One region of the Psychrosphaera sp. genome, then DNA from elsewhere that is predicted to be linked to it. Evidence: predicted binding sites of a transcription regulator. Region 1 holds the regulator's gene; each other region holds the start of a gene.
The links. Region 1 encodes FliA, which starts transcription of late flagellar genes. Its sites were predicted from a motif close to CTAAAGNTNNNNNNNNNNNNGCCGATA; they were not measured.

Region 1 (6,998 bases):
AACTGATAGCTTTAGAATCGGTGCTTTAGAACAACTGGCGACGTATGCAAAAATTTTAGGCTGCCCGCTTAAGCAAGCAAAAGATACAGAGCAGTTATCAGAAGCAATTTACCAATTACGCGATAAGAAGCTGTTATTAATCGACACTGCTGGTATGAGCCAGCGCGACATTAAACTGACAGAACGCCTTAACCAACTTTTGACGCGTTCTCGAGTTAACATTAAGAATTACTTGGTATTGTCAGCAACCTCTCAAATGAGTGTTTTACAAGAAAGTGTCAAACATTTTAAAACAATTCCACTATCTGGCTGTATCTTTACTAAAATAGATGAATCATTAAGTTTAGGTGAGCTAATCAGTGTGGCAATCCACAATCGACTGCCAATTGGTTATTTAACCAACGGTCAACGAGTCCCTGAGGACATAAGGGTTGCAAATGCCGACAAAATTGTGCAAAAAGCTAATCAGCTATATGAACTTAAAGAAAAAGTTTCTAATAAAAATAATAAGGTAGTGCCAAAAGCAGTAGCCATGTATGATTAGTGATAACACTCTCGATCAAGCTAGCGGTTTACGAAATATGTCGATAGCGAAAAAAACAAAAGTAGTAGCGGTAACTGGTGGAAAAGGCGGCGTTGGTAAAACAAGTGTCTCTCTAAACACCGCTATTGCACTCGCCCAGTCTGGGCAAAATGTACTGGTATTGGATGCCGATTTAGGTCTGGCAAACTGTGACGTAATGCTTGGCTTACGAGTTCACAAAAATCTGTCCCATGTATTGTCTGGCGAAGCAGAGCTAGATGATATTCTTGTTGAGGGCCCACACGGTATAAAAATTGTACCAGCAACATCGGGCTCCATTGACATGGTCGAATTAACCCCAGCCCAACACGCCGGACTCATCCGAGCGTTCAGCGAAATGAAAACCCCAGTCGATGTGTTTATTGTAGACACCGCTGCAGGTATTTCTGACATGGTCTTATCATTTTCAAGAGCCTCTCATGAAGTATTAGTTGTCGTCTGTGATGAACCGACGTCAATTACAGATGCTTATGCGCTGATAAAGGTTCTAAACAGAGATCATGGGGTAAGCAAATTTAAAGTTGTGGCAAATATGGTCAGAACGATTAAAGAAGGCCAGGACCTTTTCAAAAAACTCACGTTAGTAACAGACCGATTTTTAGAGGTAAGTTTGGAACTAACTGCTATTATTCCTTTTGATGATAATTTAAGAAAAGCAGTTAGACGTCAACGAGCTATTGTTGATGCGTTTCCTCGCTCACCTTCAGCCGTCGCGTTTAAGACACTAGCTGCTAAAATTAACAAGTGGCCGGCGCCGAGTCATGCGTCCGGTAATTTAGAGTTTTTTTTAGAGCAACTGGTCAACTAAGAGGTTTCTGTTGAACAACAAAGTAGCAACGGCCTACGAAGCTCAACAAACACTGACGGATATAGTGGAAAAGCACGCTGTGCTAGTAAAAAGGATTGCTCACCATCTGGCAGCTCGACTGCCTGATAGCGTGCTAGTTGAAGACTTAATTCAAGCCGGCATGATCGGCTTGTTAGAGGCGTCCAAAAATTTCGATCACAGTAAAGGGGCTAGCTTTGAGACCTTTGCTGGTATTCGAATACGTGGCGCTATGCTCGATGAAATAAGAAAAGGGGACTGGACACCGCGTTCCGTTCACCGCAATGCTCGTTTGGTTGCAGATAAAATAAATGAACTAGAATCTAAACTTGGCCGCGATGTGAAAGACACCGAAGTAGCCGAAGCTTTAGATATACCACTTGACCAATATTACACTATGGTTAAAGAGGCTGCGGCGGGTAAAGTAGTCGGTATTGAAGACCTAGGTGTGACTGAAGATGTGCTGTTTGTCGACGATGCTGATGAAAACGATTCGACCTACGGGCAACTAGAGAAAAGTGCATTTTATAAGAACTTAGGCGAAATGATTAAGTCTTTACCCGAGCGTGAAGCACTTATTTTGTCGCTTTATTATGATGATGAGCTAAATTTAAGAGAAATCGGCTCTGTTTTAAACGTAAGTGAGTCACGAGTTAGTCAAATTCACAGCCAAGCGATGATGCGATTGAAGGCAAGAATGAAAGATTGGCAGTAATTAAACTTGTAACTTGGTTATTTTTATTAATAATAATTAATGTATTTTAATAATTTACCTCACTGGAGGATGCTTTGGATAAGAATATGAAAATTCTCGTTGTTGATGACTTTTCAACAATGAGAAGAATCATCAAAAACCTTCTTCGCGATCTTGGCTTCACTAATGTGTCTGAAGCGGATGATGGCAGTACTGCATTACCGATGCTTCAAAACGGTGATTTTGATTTTGTTGTTACAGACTGGAACATGCCAGGCATGCAAGGTATTGACTTGCTCCGTGAAATTCGCAAAGACGACAACCTAAAGCACTTGCCTGTAATGATGGTAACTGCAGAAGCGAAGAAAGAACAAATTGTCGCGGCCGCACAAGCTGGTGTTAATGGCTATATCGTTAAACCTTTCACAGCGGCAACGCTGAAAGGCAAATTAGACAAAATTTTCGAACGTCTAGAATAATCTAAAAATAAGGGGTGTGTATGTCTTCTGAGACAACTCCGCAGATTAGTCTTGACGACGCAAAAGCGCTTGTAGCTGCGCTTGAAGCGGGTGACAACGAGTCTGCTAACGAAATAGTTAAGAATTTAACCAGCCAAGAAAACCGTGAGCTTTTTGATGAAGTCGGTAAATTAACTCGTCAATTGCACGACTCTTTGCGCAATTTTCAGTTAGACCCAAAAATTGCAAATTTGGCAACTGATGATATTCCAGACGCTAAAGAGCGCCTAAATTACGTGATGAATATCACAGAGCAAGCGGCAAACAAAACAATGGATGCCATTGATGAAAGTTTACCGTTGGCAGACAAAATAAACAGCGACGTTGCAAAGCTGAAGCCTGAATGGGAAAAGCTCATGCAACGTCAAATAGAACTCGGTGAGTTTAAGTCTTTGTGTTACAGCATCAATGACTTTATGCAACAAGCGGAACAAGACACCGCTAAAATTCACTCTTTAATGACCGAAATTTTATTAGCCCAAGATTTCCAAGATTTGACTGGTCAAGTTATTAAACGAGTCATCGAGCTAGTACAAGAAGTTGAAGAAAGCCTGATTCACCTTTTAACTGTATTTGGTGAGACAAGTTCAAGTTCGACTAATGAAGCGAAAAAGCCGGTCGATAAAAATGGTGCTGAAGGTCCAATTATTGATGCTGAAAATCGTGAAGATGCGGTTTCAAATCAAGACGAAGTTGATGACCTGCTGTCTAGTTTAGGTTTTTAGATTAGGGGAGATGCCGAATGGCATTGGACGTGGATCAAGAGATACTCCAAGACTTCTTAATTGAAGCTGCTGAAATACTGGAGTTGTTATCAGAAGAGTTAGTAGAGCTGGAAAACGATCCAGAAAACGCTGACTTATTGAATTCTATATTTCGAGGCTTTCACACTGTTAAAGGTGGCGCAGGCTTTTTGGCATTAACCAATTTGGTTGATGCGTGTCATGGCGCAGAAAATGTTTTTGATATCTTAAGAACAGGCCAACGTAAAGTAACTCCAGAGTTAATGGATGTTATTTTACAGTCTCTTGATACGGTCAATGAAATGTTCGAGCAGGTCAAACAAGGTGAGCAACCTGACCCTGCAGACCCAGAACTTCTCGCTGCACTTCACCGATATTGTCAACCTGAAGGTGCCGACGAAGCGCCAGCAGAAGTCGCGCCAGAGCCGGCTGCTGAGCCAGTGGCTGATGCGGACGACGATGGCTTCTTAGATTTTGATGATTTTAGTGCTGATGCATCACCTGCAGGAGAATCGGAATCTCTTGATGAAATAACTGAAGATGAATTTGAGGCTCTTTTAGATGAGTTACACGGCAAACCTAACGGTGATTCGAGTAGCTCAAGCGCTTCGAGTGCGCCTCCAAGTGCATCTTCAGATGAAATTAGTGATGATGAGTTTGAGGCTCTTTTAGACGAGCTTCATGGCAAAGGTTCTTTCAAGGCAGAAGATTCACCAGCAAAAGCACCAACAGCACCAGCAAGTCCTGGACCTGGTGGCGATGAAATTAGTGATGATGAATTCGAATCTTTGTTAGACGAAATTCACGGTAAAGGAACAGGACCTACCGAAAAAGGTAGCACGAAGAAGCCTTCTCCAAAAGCTCCTGAGCCAGCAGCAGGGGGCAATGCTCCACCTCAGAAGCCGCCTGCAAAACCACCTCAAGCGCCTAAGGCGAGTGAGCCAGCACCAAAACCGCCTGGCAAACCACCTGCAAAAGCTCCAGCTAAAGCATCGGCTAAATCAGGCGGTGCAAAGGGTCAACCAGCACCAGCTGAAACGACCGTTCGAGTTGATACTAAACGTCTTGATGAAATCATGAATATGGTTGGTGAGCTTGTTTTGGTTCGAAATCGTTTGGTCAGCTTAGGCGTCAATTATGGCTCTGACGAGGCCATGACAAAGGCTATTTCAAATTTAGACGTGGTTACTGGTGATTTGCAAGGCGCGGTAATGAAAACGCGAATGCAACCAATTAAGAAAGTATTTGGTCGTTTCCCTCGCGTTGTACGTGACTTGGCAAGAACCTTAAATAAAGAAATTACGTTAGAGCTTGTTGGTGAAGACACCGATTTAGATAAAAATCTAGTAGAAGCGTTGGCGGATCCATTGGTTCACTTGGTTCGCAACTCAGTCGACCATGGTATTGAAATGCCAGATGATCGTGAAGCCGCTGGTAAAGCTCGAATGGGTACCGTGCGCTTATCTGCTTCTCAAGAAGGCGATCATATTCTTTTGACCATTGAAGATGATGGTAAGGGGATGGATCCGGAGAAGTTGAAAGATATTGCAATATCTAAAGGTGTATTAGACGCGGATGCTGCAGCAAGATTATCCGATACCGAAGCTTATAGCTTAATATTTGCGCCAGGCTTCTCAACTAAAGAAGAGATCTCTGATATTTCCGGTCGTGGTGTAGGTATGGATGTGGTCAAAACTAAGATCACACAGCTCAATGGCTCAGTTGAGATTGACTCAGAGCTAGGACGCGGTACAACACTTGAAATTAAAGTCCCTCTTACATTAGCTATTTTACCAACGTTAATGGTCGTTGTTGGCGATTTGATTTTTGCATTGCCGCTTTCAACCGTTAATGAAATTATCCATTTAGATTTAACTAAAACGAACATTGTAGACGGCCAACAAACCGTAATTGTCCGTGAAAAAGCCATCCCACTCTTCTATCTTGAAGACTGGCTCATTAAAGGTTCAAATCGAGCCAGCCGTGAAAAAGAAGACAAAGGCCACGTTGTTGTTATACAAATCGGTGCACAACAAGTTGGTTTTGTTGTTGACTCATTGATTGGCCAAGAAGAAGTAGTTATTAAACCGTTAGACGCCATGTTGCAGGGAACGCCAGGTATGGCTGGCGCGACTATAACTTCTGATGGTGGTATCGCATTGATATTTGATGTTCCAAACTTGTTAAAGCATTACGCGAAGCGTTCTAACTTAAGGTTTAAATAATAACTAAATAATGGCCATTACTGTCCTTGTCGTAGATGACTCGGCGTTTTTCAGACGCCGAGTTACTGAAATTCTAAATGATCACCCTGAATTACAAGTCATCGGTAGCGCGGCTGACGGCAAAAAGGCTATTGAAGAGACAGCTCGACTAAAGCCTGATGTCATAACGATGGACATTGAGATGCCAGTCCTTGATGGCATTAGTGCAGTCAAAGAAATAATGGGTACTACGCCAACGCCCATTATCATGTTTTCCTCCCTGACTCATGATGGTGCTAAAGCAACATTAAATGCGCTTGAAGCCGGTGCGCTTGATTTCCTGCCAAAACGTTTTGAAGATATTGCGAAAAACAAAAAAGAGGGCACTCAGTTACTCCAAGAGCGCGTGTTACAACTTGGTAAGAAAAAAGCGTCAATGCAATCGCCGAGTCGCTCGAGAGTTCTGTCTAGCCGCGCCCAACAAAGCCGTCAATCATTAACAGACAGAACATCAGCGCGAGCTACCAGAGGTCAAACCGAGCAAAGCTCTAGTAGTGATAAATTACGTTCTCCACTAAGAGGCAACGCAACAGAGCCGAACTCACTAGGTCGAGCCTCGGCGGAGCGATTAGCTAGGGCAAAAGCGCGACTTAGATCAACAAGTTCTGATACAGCCTCGAGTGACTCAGAGAGAGTGAGCAAAGGAAGCGACAATTCATATAAGCTTGTTGCTATTGGTACTTCAACGGGAGGACCAGTTGCGTTACAAAGAGTTCTTTCAGAATTTTCAGCCAATTTTCCTTTACCGGTTATCATTGTCCAACATATGCCAGCAGCATTTACGCCCGCCTTTGCGACTAGATTAAACAATCAATGTCAGATCAAGGTATCAGAAGCGAAAAGTGGGGATGTGTTAAAGCCAGGTCATGCTTATTTGGCTCCAGGCGGCAAACAAATGCTCATTGAAGGGCGAAGCGGCAAGGCATCATTAGTCATTCGGGAAGATGAATCTGAACGTTTGACGTACAAACCTAGCGTAGACCTATCCTTCGCAAGCGCAGCAAAAACGTATGGTGGAGAGGTTTTGGCAATAATTTTAACCGGAATGGGTGCAGATGGGCGCGAAGGTTGCAGGATGTTAAAACAACGAGGTGCAACTATTTGGGCCCAAGACGAAGAGTCGAGCGTAGTTTATGGAATGCCACAAGCAGTAACAGTCGCTGGCATTGCTGAAAAAAACATCGCATTAGACAAGGTGGGCTCTGCGATTATGAAGGAGATATCCGGTGGATAGGTTAGCATTTGCAGGCGTTATCGTTGCGCTTGTAGCGATAGTAGGTGGTTATGCGATTGAAGGGGGCGGAATTTCTGCTCTTTTTCATTTTCCGGCGTTTGTTATTGTGATTGGTGGCTCATTTGGTGCCGTAATG
Region 2 (6,998 bases), on a different contig from region 1:
GACTTACTATGATATGGAGAGCCAGAGCGATCAACACCCATCCCATCACCCTATCAAATAGGTATCCTTTTTTTAAAAAAACATTCCTGACTTTTTGTTGAGTTAACATCAACGATAAAAAGCTAAACCAAACCGCAGTAGCCATAGCTAAATAAACGCCATATACGCCCTTAACGACCATTGGTGTCTCTGCAGATATGACGACGGTAAAAAGTGATAGAAAGAATAATGTCGCCTTTGGGTTTAGGCCATTAGTCATAAATCCAATGATAAACGCTTTTCTCATTGATAACTGATCTGAATTAGAGTGTTTAACACCAGTGTGTGGTTTTTCTTTTATTTCAGGCGATTCTAACGCATCGGATGCTGGTGAACGGACTGCGCCCCACCCGAGGTAAATCAGAAACGTAGCTGCGATGATAATCAACACATCATAAAGCCACGGCGTACTATTAATTATTAGCCCTATCCCCGCCAATGCGTACGCCACGTGAATCAAAATTGCACTGCCCACACCCACACTTGTAATTAAAGCTGTTTGTCTGCCGTATTTGATAGAGTGCTTTAATACAACGGCAAAGTCTGGTCCCGGACTTGCCACAGCAATTAAATGCGCTAAAGCAATGGTTAAAAATTCAACGTAATAATGTTGTAATTCCATTTAAAAATGGTCCTTTCTTTTTAAAAGTTGCAGTTCATTGGGATGAAGCGCGTTTAATCTATTTTCGCCAGCCTTCCATCAGATATCAATTGAGCTAGCAATTGGACTGGGTGCAGAATTGGTTTTCCTGAAAAGCGCTTGGCTTGGCAACGACAGCTAAAACCCGTTGCGAGCGGCTGATTTCCATTATTTTCAATAGCCTCTAATGCTGGCTTCCAACTCATATCAAAGAGCTCTTTAGAGGCAACTTGATTATCTTTTTCGTGGCCAAAAGTCCCTGCCATACCACAGCAACCACTTGCTTGTGGTGACGCACTCAGTCCTAGAGTGTTAAAAATCGTCGGCCAGTGCTGAGGGCTTTCGTTTAACAGCGATTTTTCTGTACAGTGAGTGAGTACGTTGAATGAACCGTTAGTACCTTTTTCAGAAAGTTTTAGGCCCCCCTCAATCACCGGGAAGGTTTGTTTCACTAACCATTCACTGAGCAATTCGATATTGAATTGAACGGTGTTGTTTCCTAACGCTTTTGGATATTCGTCTCTATAAGCCAATGTCATGGATGCATCTAACCCAACAATTGGGTGGCCAAGGGTTGCTATCCGATTATAAAACTTGGAGGCTCTGGTAGCGGTTTCTTTAAACTTAGTTAAAAAGCCTTTTACGTGTTGCGGTTTGCCGTTAGCAACAAATGGTAAAAGGATTGGCTTAAAGCCAAGGAAGTCTAATACCTGCACCGTGTCGACAACTAAATCAGACTCAAAACTACTGGTAAATGCGTCTTGGGCTATGAACACGACATTAGGTGTTTGTTTTAGTACTTCGTCTTGCTTTTCATGATAAATAAACTCAGAAGGCAAACGCTGTTCGGGTGTTTTGGTCAATTGAGGTGCATCAATGTAACCAACCCACTTTTCAGTTATAAATCTAGATATAGGGTTGCTCATTAATATATTTGAAATACCACTGAATTTGCTTAGAAATGGCATTAAGGTTTCAACATTTGCAACCATGTGATCACTAAATTTTCTAAAATATCTCAAATAGTAAGCTTGTAAAAATTCACTTCTAAATGTTGGAACATCCACTTTCACAGGGCAAGCTGAGGTACAAGCTTTACATGCTAAACAAGCATCCATACTCTCTTTGACTTCATCATTAAAATCATAAACCCCAGCTTTAGAACGCAATGTCGATACGAGTTTGAATGGTGTACGCAATAGTTGCATAAACCAATGAGAAGAAAATGCGTTTGCACTAACGTTTACATTATCGCCTTGTAAACGCAGCCATTCTCGCATCAACGTTGCTCTACCTTTAGGCGACATTCTACGATCCGCTGACTGTTTGTATGATGGGCACATGACACTATCAGCGTCATAATTGAAACAAAGGCCATTGCCATTACAATTGATGGTGTTCGCAAATACCTCTCTATTTTGAATTGGTATTTGTTTATCAAAATTTGCGCGCTTTACAGCGTCTACGCTTACGATTGAATCCGTAGACTCAAGAGGGGTACATATTTTGCCAGGGTTTAATCTATTGTTTGGGTCGAAAACAGACTTAATTTTTCGAATTTCTTTAAATAGCTTTTCACCAAAGAACTCAGGGCCATACTCACTACGAAAGCCTTTCCCGTGTTCGCCCCACATCAACCCTTTGTACTTTGCGGTTAGCTTTACGACTTGGTCCGAAATTTTACGCAATAAGACTTCCTGGTTTGGATCCATTAAATCCAGTGCAGGCCGAACGTGCAATACACCAGCGTCAACATGGCCAAACATACCATAATCAAGTTGGTGACTGTCTAATAAGGCTCTAAATTCGGCAATAAAGTCGGCTAAATGCTCAGGTGGTACTGCGGTATCCTCTGCAAAGGCAATAGGCTTTTTATTTCCTTCAACGTTGCCTAATAGTCCGACCGACTTTTTCCGCATCGCATATACTTTTTGCATTTCCTGCAATGAGGTTGTCAGCTTATAGCCGATAACCCCCGCTTGGTTTGTCGAAATTAATTCATCTAAACGACGGCACAATGCATCCACTTTTTGATTTTGGGCAGTCTCATCTTCGTCGTTGAACTCGACTATGTTTAGTCCCTCGATACCTACTTCAGTAGACTGGTGGACCATATTTTTAACATCGTTCCAAACCACGTCAGCTTTAGCCAACCCCAAGACTTTACTATCAATTGTCTCTACCGATGTTGCATTCGCTTCCACCAAAAACGGAGAGTTCCTAAGCGCAGAATCAAAACTATCGTAGCTGATGTTTAACATCGTTTTGAACTTAGGTATGGGGGTTACATTTAACTTTGCTTCTGTGATGAACGCCAACGTACCCTCTGACCCAGTTAACAAGCGTCCGATATCAAACGTTTCTAATTTATCATCAAATACGTTTTCCAAATCATAACCAGTTAGAAAACGATTTAGCCGCGGGAATGTACTTAGAATATCCTGACGGTTATTCTCACAGGTGTCGATGGCTTGTTTATATAGATTGGAGACTGGGTTTTCGGAGTGACCAATTACCTTTGCATCCGACAATGGTAATCGTTTTGTTTCTAGCAAATCACCCGAAATTAACACAGCTGTAAGGCCTAATACATGGTCGCTGGTTTTGCCATAAACTAATGAGCCTTGACCAGAAGCGTCGGTATTAATCATGCCACCGATGGTCGCTCTATTTGATGTAGATAAATCGGGTGCAAAAAAATACCCAAAAGGCCTCAAGAAGTCATTTAGCTGGTCTTTTATCACACCTGATTGAACTCTCACCCAGCCTTCTTGCTCGTTAAATTCAAGAATCTCACGCATGTACCGTGACATATCGACGATAATATGATCGGTTAGCGCTTGGCCGTTTGTGCCTGTTCCACCTCCTTTGGGAGTGAATTTTAATCCTTGGTATCTCTTATCATTCGCTAATTCAGTGATGGCCAGTAAATCGTCGGTTGACTTTGGGAACAAAATTGCTTGAGGAACAGCTTGATATACGCTGTTATCTGTTGATTGAGAAAGTCTCGAAGAGTACGCGGTATCAACCTCACCGCTAAACGGTATGCTCGAATGATTTGGTGTGGACAACTCTCGACAAAAATCTAAAACGGTGGCATCGACGACGTGTTGCTTCGAAATTCTTTTGATCATAAACAGCGATACTTAATTAGCGAAATTATTAAGTACTGATTATAACCAGTTCTAGCTCACTAAGTCTAAACTTCTTGCTTGTGAAAGTGTTTTAAACCAAGCGTCTACATCCATACTATTAGGTCTCAAAACATCGTGTATATTTGCTTTAGGTGCATCATTATTCACTTCTGTTTCACTGGGTTGTTTGTTACTTTTACGGTTATAAAAGTCCTTGTTTTTGACTCGCGTATTGTAGTCCGTATTAGCAAAAACCATTTGGTCACTGACACTATTTCCTATCACTAACCCTTCCTGATTCATCATTAAATCAAGTTGCACGTCTTTAAAGCATTTCGCTTGCACTCGTTCGTTTTGACTAAGAGAGCGTTTATGGTCAGGTTCTTGATAGATTTTTTTAGGTGAAACCTCAAAATTTTTGTAAAGATCAGAATCGTTTATGTTTGAGGGTGTTTGGATTTGATGAAACTCATCGAAATCGGTAGCATCTTCGCTCACCATTGCAAGCAACAAGTCAAACTGACACTTATTAGACGTACGCGCTGACTCGGCTATTTCATTGTAAAAAGCGCTCTCACGAATAACATGGTTATTCATTCCTGGCTCTTTGTAATGCTCATCATTAATTGAGTTTGATTGGTTAATATGTGAACTCATTCTACTGCTTCGATGCTTATTTAGTCACTTAATCGGCAAACCGTTCAAAAACTTTAATAATTTGTTTACATCCCTAATTCATTTGATATTATGCGCATCGTTCGGAGGGGTTCCCGAGTGGCCAAAGGGATCAGACTGTAAATCTGACGGCTCTGCCTTCGGTGGTTCGAATCCACCTCCCTCCACCAGTATTAAAGAGAAAGCACATCAAATGATGTGCTTTTTTTTTGCCAAAAAATTGCGAAAACTAATTTTACGTATATACCTTATTGATACACAACAAGGGTAATGTACGATGAAAAAACTAAAATTAGCTGTTACAACTCTACTTTTATGTTCGCCATTGGTATCCGCTGATGTAAATTTTACAGGTTTTGCTAGCATAACGGCCGGTAAAGTACTCAGCGGCGATGGTGTTCCTCAATACGATGTTCCGCCTACTTTTTTAGCTGACTATCCCATTGTGTCCGCTTATGGTGAAGAATGGTCCTTTCGACAAGAAAGTTTATTTGGTTTACAGGTTCAGGCAGATTTGGCCGATAAGTTAACCGCTACTGCTCAAGTGGTTGCAAGGGGCGCTGATGACTTCGATGCTAGCCTTGAGTGGGCATTCTTGTCATACGAACTCAACCCAAACTGGACACTTCAAGTTGGCAAAAAGCGCCTTCCCCTATTCTACTATTCGGATTTTTATGACGTTGGATTTGCTTACACATGGATTCGACCACCTGCAGATACTTATACGTGGCAAGTTTTTAATTACAATGGGGTCAATCTTTTATATCAAGGCGCTTTAAACGATTGGAGTTTAGCTGCGAACTTTTACACAGGGTCAGAGAAAAGTGAAAACAACCGGCTTTTAAGCCAATTTTTCTTTTTAGAGCCAACTACTGAAGAATGGAAAGACATTTTGGGAGCCGTATTAAACTTAAGTAATGAGTGGCTTGAAATACGTGGCACCGCGATGACCTATACAAATGAACGTACACGTTCAGGTGTTCCAACTACATGGGGTGGCAAGACTGAAAGGGACGGAACATTTTTAGGTTTAGCGCTGAATATGACGTTTGGTCAAGCTTTTGTTCTGACCGAGTTGAACCAGTTAGAGCTGGATGATGACGGACAACTTGACTCTTTGATGGTCAGTGTTGGTTACAACTTTGATGGTTTCACGCCCTTTTTAGCATATTCAGAGCTTGACCAAACCGGAAACTTTTTAGATGGCTCAGTAATCGCTGATGGAGAAGATCACAATACTACCTCTGTAGGTTTTAGGTATGATTTTCACCCTTCTGCCGCATTTAAACTACAATATGATGATGTAAAAGATAATTCTTTTGATTATGCCGTAGCTGGTGACAGCAAGTCGCTTTCTTCAAGTATAGATTTAGTTTTTTAGGAGAAACTGATGATTAAAAAAATATGTTTAGCTTCAATAATTGCATTTAGTAGTGCTAGCTTTGCAGATGTTGCGGTCATTGTGCACCCCTCTAATGATTCTGCATTAGATGCAAAATCAGTTGCGAGGATATTTACTGGTAAAATGAAGTCATTTCCGAATGGCAATCAAATCATTCCAGTAAACCTAGCCGCTGGCAATGATGTAACCAAGGAATTTAATTCCAAAGCACTAAATCGAAGTGAAAGCCAATTAAAGGCTTATTGGTCAAAACTCGTATTTACCGGTAAAGGGACCCCACCACAAGAGGTACCGAATGCTGATGAGGCTATTAAGTTAGTCGCCTCTAATCCCAATACCATTAGCTTTGTTGATGCAAGTAAAGTCTCTGGTGATGTTAAAGTCGTACTTAAATTATAAATAGACACCATGTAGTGTACATAAATAAAAACCCCCAATTTGTTTCAAGTTGGGGGTTTTATATTTTTAATGATTGGCTAATGGGTTCACGACATCGCCATTAACATCGTACTTGGATCTTCTAAGTAGCGAGTCCAAAGATTATTGAATCTAGCTATCGTGCCACCATCAATGATTCTATGATCACCAGACCAACTCACCGTCATAATCTGACGGGCTTCGACGTCACCATTCTCATTAAATCTAGGTAATGTTTGCATCTTGCCTAACGCGACAATAGCAACTTCTGGTTTATTAATTATAGGTGTCGCTGTTGTACCACCAAGCGCACCAATATTAGAAATTGAAATTGTACCGCCTTTTAATTGCTCAGGCGATAATCGACCGGCTCTCGCCTGAGAGGTTAATTCACCAACTTTAACAGCAATATCTTTGATACTAAGTGATTGACACCCTTTAATATTTGGTACCAACAAACCAACCTTAGAGTCGACAGCCATACCAATATTATGGTCATTGAAGTACGTCAATTCAGTACAGTCTTTGTTTGGCTGTGAGTTCATAATTGGAAACTCTTTGATCGCTAACGACAATGCTTTCATGAAAAACGGCATCATTGTCAGTTTAATGTCCTGTTTCTCATACTCTGGCTTTAACTTCTTACGAAGCTTAACCAATTCTGTCAGATCAATTTCATCTGAGTAAGTGA
Region 3 (6,998 bases), on a different contig from region 1:
GAAGTCTTGGTCTTCATTCATGTACTCTAGTTGCAGGATGTTATAAGACTCTTCTGATAAGTATCGACCATTGAGCTTCATCAACCATCCGCGTTGTGACATATACGTCGGGGTGATAGTGGCATCATAATTACTGGCCAAGTTAAAATAAATCGGTTGAGAATAATAAGCACCCAAACGAGTATTACTGCCAAGTTTTGGGAAAAGTAGACCACTTTTTCTCACATCGGTGATTGGAAAGGTAATGTAAGGTAAATATAAAACGGGGACGTCAGCAATTTTGAAAACGGTGTTCCAAGCTTCTCCCCAGCCTTCTTCTTGACTGATGTTGATCTCACTTGAAGAGAATAGCCAACTAGGGTTGTCTCCAGGGCAGGTTGTAAATGTCGCTTCATTTAAAACTAGGGATGCACTGTTGTCGATCAAAAATGCTTCTGCGGTACCACGACCTGAGTTAAAGCCCAACTCATAATTGGCATTGGTTAAAGCAAAGTCTTTGTTCTTCTCATCAATAAAAATTGACTCACCTTTAACAGAGGCTGTTTGCGAGTTTAATTCGACGTTACCATTGGCGGTGAATTGTGACTCCTGTTCATTAAAAACAGCTCTGTCTGCCAATACGGTTTGATTTTCTTGATAAATAATCACGTTGCCATCGAACTTGATCTGTTGTCCTTGTTGAATGTCAGTGCGGTCACTTTCAACGAGGATCGTATTTTTAGGAACAGACAAGTTTTTGAGAAGTGGGTTATTTTTTTCTTGCGACTGGGCTAGAGTAGCCATTTGACATTCAAAATTAGCGAAGGCCGAGCTAGAGAACAGGCCTAAAATACCGATGCTGATTAAAGTGTTTGCGCTAAATTTCAAGTTTTTGTAGACCTTTAAAGTTACACAATGCCAGGGGCGAGAACGTTGTTAAAATGACAACTTTGATGCAAAAAACGCTGGCGATAAAATAAAAATTAATAACTGATGAATTCTATACGATTTTTTTAAGATATACTACGTGTCAGACCTTGCTAGACGGTATTTTAATTGAACATAAAAGACAAAAAGTAGGAAGAAGTGATAGGAAAAATAGCAGGAACGGTTTTTGGCCTTTTGTTAGTAAGACATTTTATTGGTGGAATTATAGGTTTTGCCATTGGACACTTGTTTGATAGGGCGCTGCAAAGGATAAAAGATAAAGGAAACGTGGAAGCGTTTTTAACCAGTGGCGATAGCAAACAGTCCGTGTTTTTTTATACCACTTTTTCGGTAATGGGACATGTCGCAAAGGCCAGCGGACGAGTCACGCCAGAACACATTCAAACCGCCACCGACTTTATGACGCAAATGCGTTTATCGGACAGCCAAGTTGAGGAGGCCAAAAGCGCATTTCGTGAAGGAAAGCTAATAGGTTTTCCCCTTAAGAAAAAATTACGCCAATTTAAATCTCAGTTCAGTGATCGCAAAGATCTTTGTCAGTTTTTTCTAGAGATCCAGATTCAAACGGCTTATTGCGATGATGTGTTGGAGCAAGCCGAATATGACTTATTGGTCAAAGTCGCAAAGCAACTAGGGTTTAACAAGCGCCAGTTGCAGCAACTAATTGCTATGTGGGAAGCCGAAATTCGCTTTCAAACTTACAAAAAAGCGCAACAAGAAAAATACAAAAAGTATGACAGACGTCAACAATACCGAGAGCATCAAGAGCAGCAACGTCATCAGCAGCAAAGTGCCAGTCAAAATGGTGAGCCGAGCCTATTAGATGCGTATGCGTTACTTGGGGTGGGCGATAGAGACTCAGTTCGAGACATAAAGCGGGCCTATAAACGCTTAATGGCCCAAAACCATCCAGACAAGCTAGTTGCCAAAGGCTTGCCTCCAGAGATGATGGAAGTAGCTAAACAAAAAACACAGGATATTCAAGCGGCTTATGAGATCGTAAAGAAAGCCAGAAAGTTCTGATCTCACTTAAACCCGTGGCTCTGGCTGGACGCAGACGTTGAGTACTCTTTGGGCTGTGCGGCGTAAGTCCTAAACTCCAACTCTGCTCTACATACCAACGGAATACAAAAAGCCGAGTATTTCCTTAATGACACGGCGTTGTTGTCCATGGTAATCATAGTAACTGTTTAACGTGCGTTGGCGATAATCAGTTTTAAAATTCTTACGTGCCATTTTTGCCCGCCACGGTTTATTAGCTGTCACCCACCGGTTGTCCCACGTTTGCGATAAATCCAAAACAGGATAATCACTCATACTTAAAAGCTCGGCAAAGTCTCGATTTGGTTTTGTACCCAAATTATGCGCACTAAGCATGACTAAGGCATCTGGCCGAGGTAGCTTTTGTTCTGCAATTAGGTTAACCATCATAGGGCAGACCTTACCCTCACAAATCATTAGGTAAAATCCAGGGTATTGGCTAGCAAACTCAATACTTGCATTAAGCCTACCTTCCACAAGGTCCTGTAAAGTCTCTAATTCGCTTTCTTTGAGTGCCAAAGGCTGTGAGAAGGTTTTTGTGTAAAAGTCGTTAGTATTTTGTTGATCCGTCTCGGTATCAGTCCCCTCTGAAGAGGCTTCTTCTTGAGAGGCTTCTTCTTGAGAGGCTTGGTTGTCAGACTCAGCATTACCGTTAGGGTTGTTAGCTACATCACTGGTCGACACATCGTCGTTTGGGCTTGAGGATGATTCACTTGGCGTGGCAAGAGATTGATTAAGAATATTTTGTTGCAGGTCTTCATAATTCGGAGAAGTAAGTAACAAACTGGTCCAGCCGTAATCGTTTAATGACTGGTATAAGTTACTTAACGCCGCTTGCTTTAAAATACTTTGATTTACATCCGGCGCCAGAAACGCAATACCGCGTGGTAAACCCGTTGTTTGTTCTTTCAATAGCGTAATGAATGACTCTTCGTTCGCTTGTAATGTTTTGATTTGATGGTCTGGTAAATAGCGTTTTAAGTCTTGCTGAATCCACATTTCATGTTGGACAGGTACATGTTGTTGACTTTGTCGTGCGTCCAAACCGGTCACAAAAAACATAAAACTAATCAACAAAAATGTTTTTATCACGCTAAAATACATAACAAATCTCAATACTTGGTACTCTAAAAATTGTTATCGGCCAATCGAACAATTTCTAAAACCAAATCTCATTTTAAACGTACTTATTAGCCACTGTTGATGTATGTTTGTTTTTTGCAAACTTAATATGTTGCTAACCTAAAATATAGAGAAATACATGAAGTACACAAATAACCCTGACTTTAGCCACGAGCAATCGGACAAAATTGGTGTTTTACTTATTAATTTAGGTACGCCTGATGCACCGACGCCTGGCGCATTAAAACGTTACCTTAAAGAGTTTTTATCTGACCCTCGCGTAGTTGAAGTGCCCAGGTCTATTTGGTGGTTTGTACTAAACGGTATCATTTTACCTTTTCGTTCACGACGTTCAGCTAAAGCTTATAAAACGGTTTGGACAAATGAAGGATCACCGCTTCTAATAAATACCGAGGCGATCGCTAAAGGGGTTGCATCTAAGTTTAATGATCGTCCTGATGTGCTCATTGAGTTTGCAATGCGATACGGTAACCCATCGGTCGAGAGTAAGTTGAACAGCCTACTTAACCAAGGCGCTCGAAAGGTGGTGGTTTTACCGCTTTATCCACAGTATTCGGCAACAACCACGGCGTCGACTTTTGATGCTGTTGCAAACGTTTTAAAACAAACTCGATTTGTACCAGAGTTAAGGTTTGTGAATCACTATACTGATTCAGAAAAGTGGTTAGATGCATTGTCGAACAAAATAAAGAGTCATTGGTCGACTCATGGGCGTGCCGATAAATTGATATTTTCTTATCATGGGATTCCGATGCGTTATTGGCGCAACGGCGACCCGTATGCATGTCAGTGCCATAAAACGACTCGTTTATTGGCAGAAAAGTTAGGACTTGAAAAAGACGAATATATGACGTGTTTCCAGTCTCGTTTTGGGAAAGAGGAATGGGTTAAGCCATACTTAGACGAAACGCTTAAGGGGTTACCTGAACAAGGCGTTAAATCAGTTCAGGTCGTTTGCCCAGGATTTTCAGCAGACTGTCTAGAAACGATCGAAGAGATCGGCGAAGAAAACCATGAGTACTTTATGGAAGCGGGTGGCGAGCGGTACGAGTATATTGAATGTCTAAACGCGGATAACTCACACATTGATGCGTTGGCTGAACTAGTGCAGCAACAAATCAGTGGTTGGTCATTTACGACAACCGATATAGATGCTTTGACAGCCCGCCAAACTAGAGCTGAAAAGGTTAGAACTGATTTGGCTAAGTAGTCATTGGGGCGTCCATGTGTTGGTTTGGACGTCTAAACGTTTAGGTTTCTCTTTGGGTTGTGGTGTGATACCTTACACTTCTATTAACCTTATTTACCTAAGTTTCATTATTTTGGTCTTGCTGTAATAGTGTCGAGCAAAATTAAAGAGGAATCTAATGAACGATAATCATCAATCAGGCTTGGCGTTACTCCCGCTGGGCCTTTTTATTCTGTTGTTTTTAGGAACCGGAATATACCTTCAGATGCAGGGCGTAGACTATGCGTTCTACCAATTACCTGCACCTGTCGCTATTATCCCTGCACTTTTACTCGGGCTTTACTTTAATCGAGTCATTACTCCGACCAAACACACTCTTGAAGACAGTATTGCATTACTCATCAAAGGAATGGGCAACAATAATGTCATGACGATGTGTTTGATATATTTACTTGCCGGTGCCTTTGCTGCGGTCGCAAAGCAAACTGGAGGAGTAGATGCTGTTGTTAATTTGGGTCTTAGTGTTATCCCAAGTGCTTACTTAGTTGCTGGACTATTTGTGATCTCTGCCGTTGTTGCCACAGCGATGGGAACTTCAATGGGCACGATAGGGGCTGTTGCTCCTATTGCATTTGGGGTCGTTGAGATGACAGGGATACCCGCTGAACTTATGGCTGGTGCCATTGTTGGCGGCGCTATGTTCGGTGACAACTTGAGTTTTATTTCTGATACCACAATTGCATCAACAAAAACTCAAGGGGCTGAACTAAAAGACAAATTCAAAGAAAACCTTATATTTGCCTTACCTGCTGCACTTATTGTGTTGGCTATTTATGTATTTTACAGTGGCGCACCGCTTGAAAACGACCTCGCTGGAACAGAAGCAAATGTATGGTTAGCGATACCTTATTTCATGATTATAGTGTTAGCCATTTTGGGTTTAAACGTCTTTGTCGTTTTATTGTTAGGGATTGCTTTATCTGCAGTATTTGGTGCAACTTTTGCCGATTATCAACTCGCGGGGTTGGGTAAGGACATTTATACCGGCTTCGCCAATATGCAGGAAATCTTTTTGTTGAGTTTGTTGGTCGGTGGTCTCAGTGAATTAATGCGTCATCAAGGAGGATTAAACTTTTTGGTGGCTAAGATCAATTCTGTGTTGTTAAAGGTTTCAAAGAAAGGTTTATTTGTTAAAAATCAGATGGCCATCGCAAGCCTTGGCTTGTTAACGAACACGGCCATTGCTAATAATACTGTTGCTATTATTGTGTCAGGTGACTCAGCGAAGAAGCTGGCAGAGCAGGCAGAAATAGAACCAAAGCGAAGCGCGAGCTTGTTAGATATATTCAGTTGCATCACCCAGGGCTTAGTGCCATTTGGTGCTCAAGCCTTACTAGCCGCCGCCACTTTTGGTATTTCACCAATCGAAGTCGTATCAAACGTGTGGTACTGCATGATTCTATTTGCAGTTAGTGTCTTAGTGATGGTGTTAAGAGCTAGACGTTAGCAGCGCAAGAAGAATGCACAAAGCCTAAAAAGGGCAACTTGCAAATAAACAAAAGGGAAGCATTAGCTTCCCTTTTTTGTTAGTTAATGGCCAACGCTTTATTTAGTCAACACCGTCGCGACTGCTTTGGCAACGTAGTCAGCGTTATCTTTGTTAATGCCAGCAATATTAATTCGGCTAGAACCAACTAGATAAATACTAAACTCATCTTTTAGTCTTTGTATTGCATCTTTATCGATACCTAAAAACGAGAACATGCCGTTTTGCTTTGCGATAAACTCGAAGTCTCCAGGGACATTGTGTTCTTTAAACTTCTCAACAATGTAGCTACGTAGGCCGTTGATACGTGTGCGCTTTTCTTCAAGCTCTAACATCCACTCAGCTTTAAGTTCTTTATCAGCAAGGATACGCGCTACAACTTCAGCGCCGTGAGCTGGTGGCATAGAGTAAATAGCACGAATAACACTTAGCGCATTACTGTAAGCTACCTCTGTCGCAGCGGCATCTTTTGCAATCACACTGAATGTTCCAACGCGATCGCGGTATAAACCGAAGTTTTTAGAACAAGAAGCACTAACCAACAGTTCGTCTAATTGAGAAGCCAATAAACGAAGGCCCGCCGCATCCTGATCTAAACCAGCACCAAAGCCTTGGTAAGCAGAGTCGATAAGTACAACAAAGCCTTGTGCTTTCGCTAAATCAGCCACTACTTGCCACTGTTCGATAGTTAAGTCCATACCGCTAGGGTTGTGACAACATGCATGAAGTAGCACAACATCACCAGCAGGTACGGTTTTAAGGGTTGTGACCATTGCATCAAAATCAAGGCTCATGGTGGCAAAATCAAAGTATGGAAATTCTTTAGTCTCGACGCCAGCGGCATTGAAGATGCTGAAATGGTTAGCCCAAGTTGGGCTCGTTACCCAGATGGTTGCGTCGCGGTTGCTGCGTTTAATGAACTCAGCGGCAACACGTAGTGAGCCTGTACCACCTGGTGTTTGAGCTGTTTTAACGCGCTTTTGCTTAATAATGTCATGATCGCCAAAAACCAAGTCGGTCATTAATTCGTTAAACTCTAGATTACCTGCCAGACCTAAGTAAGCTTTTGATGTTTCGTTTTCAAGACGAAGTTTTTCGGCCTTTTTGACCGCTGTCATGACCGGTGTGTCACCACTTTCATTTTTATAGACA

Region 2: AC4E96_RS08480 (VC2046/SO_2500 family protein) is a predicted target of FliA. The motif match lies at 4,501-4,527, and genes of this name have one in related genera.
Region 3: AC4E96_RS01655 (DUF3530 family protein) is a predicted target of FliA. The motif match lies at 3,107-3,133, and genes of this name have one in related genera.

Annotation. Positions count from the first base shown of each region.
Region 1 is NZ_CEYNSH010000024.1:34,294-41,291, forward strand. It holds gene flhF (flagellar biosynthesis GTPase FlhF) at 1-544, shown strand, start outside; gene AC4E96_RS08745 (MinD/ParA family protein) at 537-1,391, shown strand; gene AC4E96_RS08750 (RNA polymerase sigma factor FliA) at 1,402-2,124, shown strand; gene cheY (chemotaxis response regulator CheY) at 2,199-2,582, shown strand; gene AC4E96_RS08760 (protein phosphatase CheZ) at 2,603-3,346, shown strand; gene AC4E96_RS08765 (chemotaxis protein CheA) at 3,364-5,589, shown strand; gene AC4E96_RS08770 (protein-glutamate methylesterase/protein-glutamine glutaminase) at 5,600-6,862, shown strand; gene AC4E96_RS08775 (flagellar motor protein) at 6,855-6,998, shown strand, end outside.
Region 2 is NZ_CEYNSH010000023.1:22,774-29,771, reverse strand. It holds gene AC4E96_RS08490 (LysE family translocator) at 1-661, opposite strand, end outside; gene ydiJ (D-2-hydroxyglutarate dehydrogenase YdiJ) at 715-3,813, opposite strand; gene AC4E96_RS08480 (VC2046/SO_2500 family protein) at 3,865-4,470, opposite strand; tRNA gene AC4E96_RS08475 (tRNA-Tyr) at 4,574-4,658, shown strand; gene AC4E96_RS08470 (porin) at 4,766-5,869, shown strand; gene AC4E96_RS08465 (type 2 periplasmic-binding domain-containing protein) at 5,882-6,289, shown strand; gene AC4E96_RS08460 (dihydrolipoyllysine-residue acetyltransferase) at 6,376-6,998, opposite strand, start outside.
Region 3 is NZ_CEYNSH010000003.1:70,503-77,500, forward strand. It holds gene AC4E96_RS01645 (LPS-assembly protein LptD) at 1-783, opposite strand, end outside; gene djlA (co-chaperone DjlA) at 1,066-1,950, shown strand; gene AC4E96_RS01655 (DUF3530 family protein) at 2,038-3,030, opposite strand; gene hemH (ferrochelatase) at 3,230-4,321, shown strand; gene AC4E96_RS01665 (Na+/H+ antiporter NhaC family protein) at 4,479-5,807, shown strand; gene AC4E96_RS01670 (amino acid aminotransferase) at 5,906-6,998, opposite strand, start outside.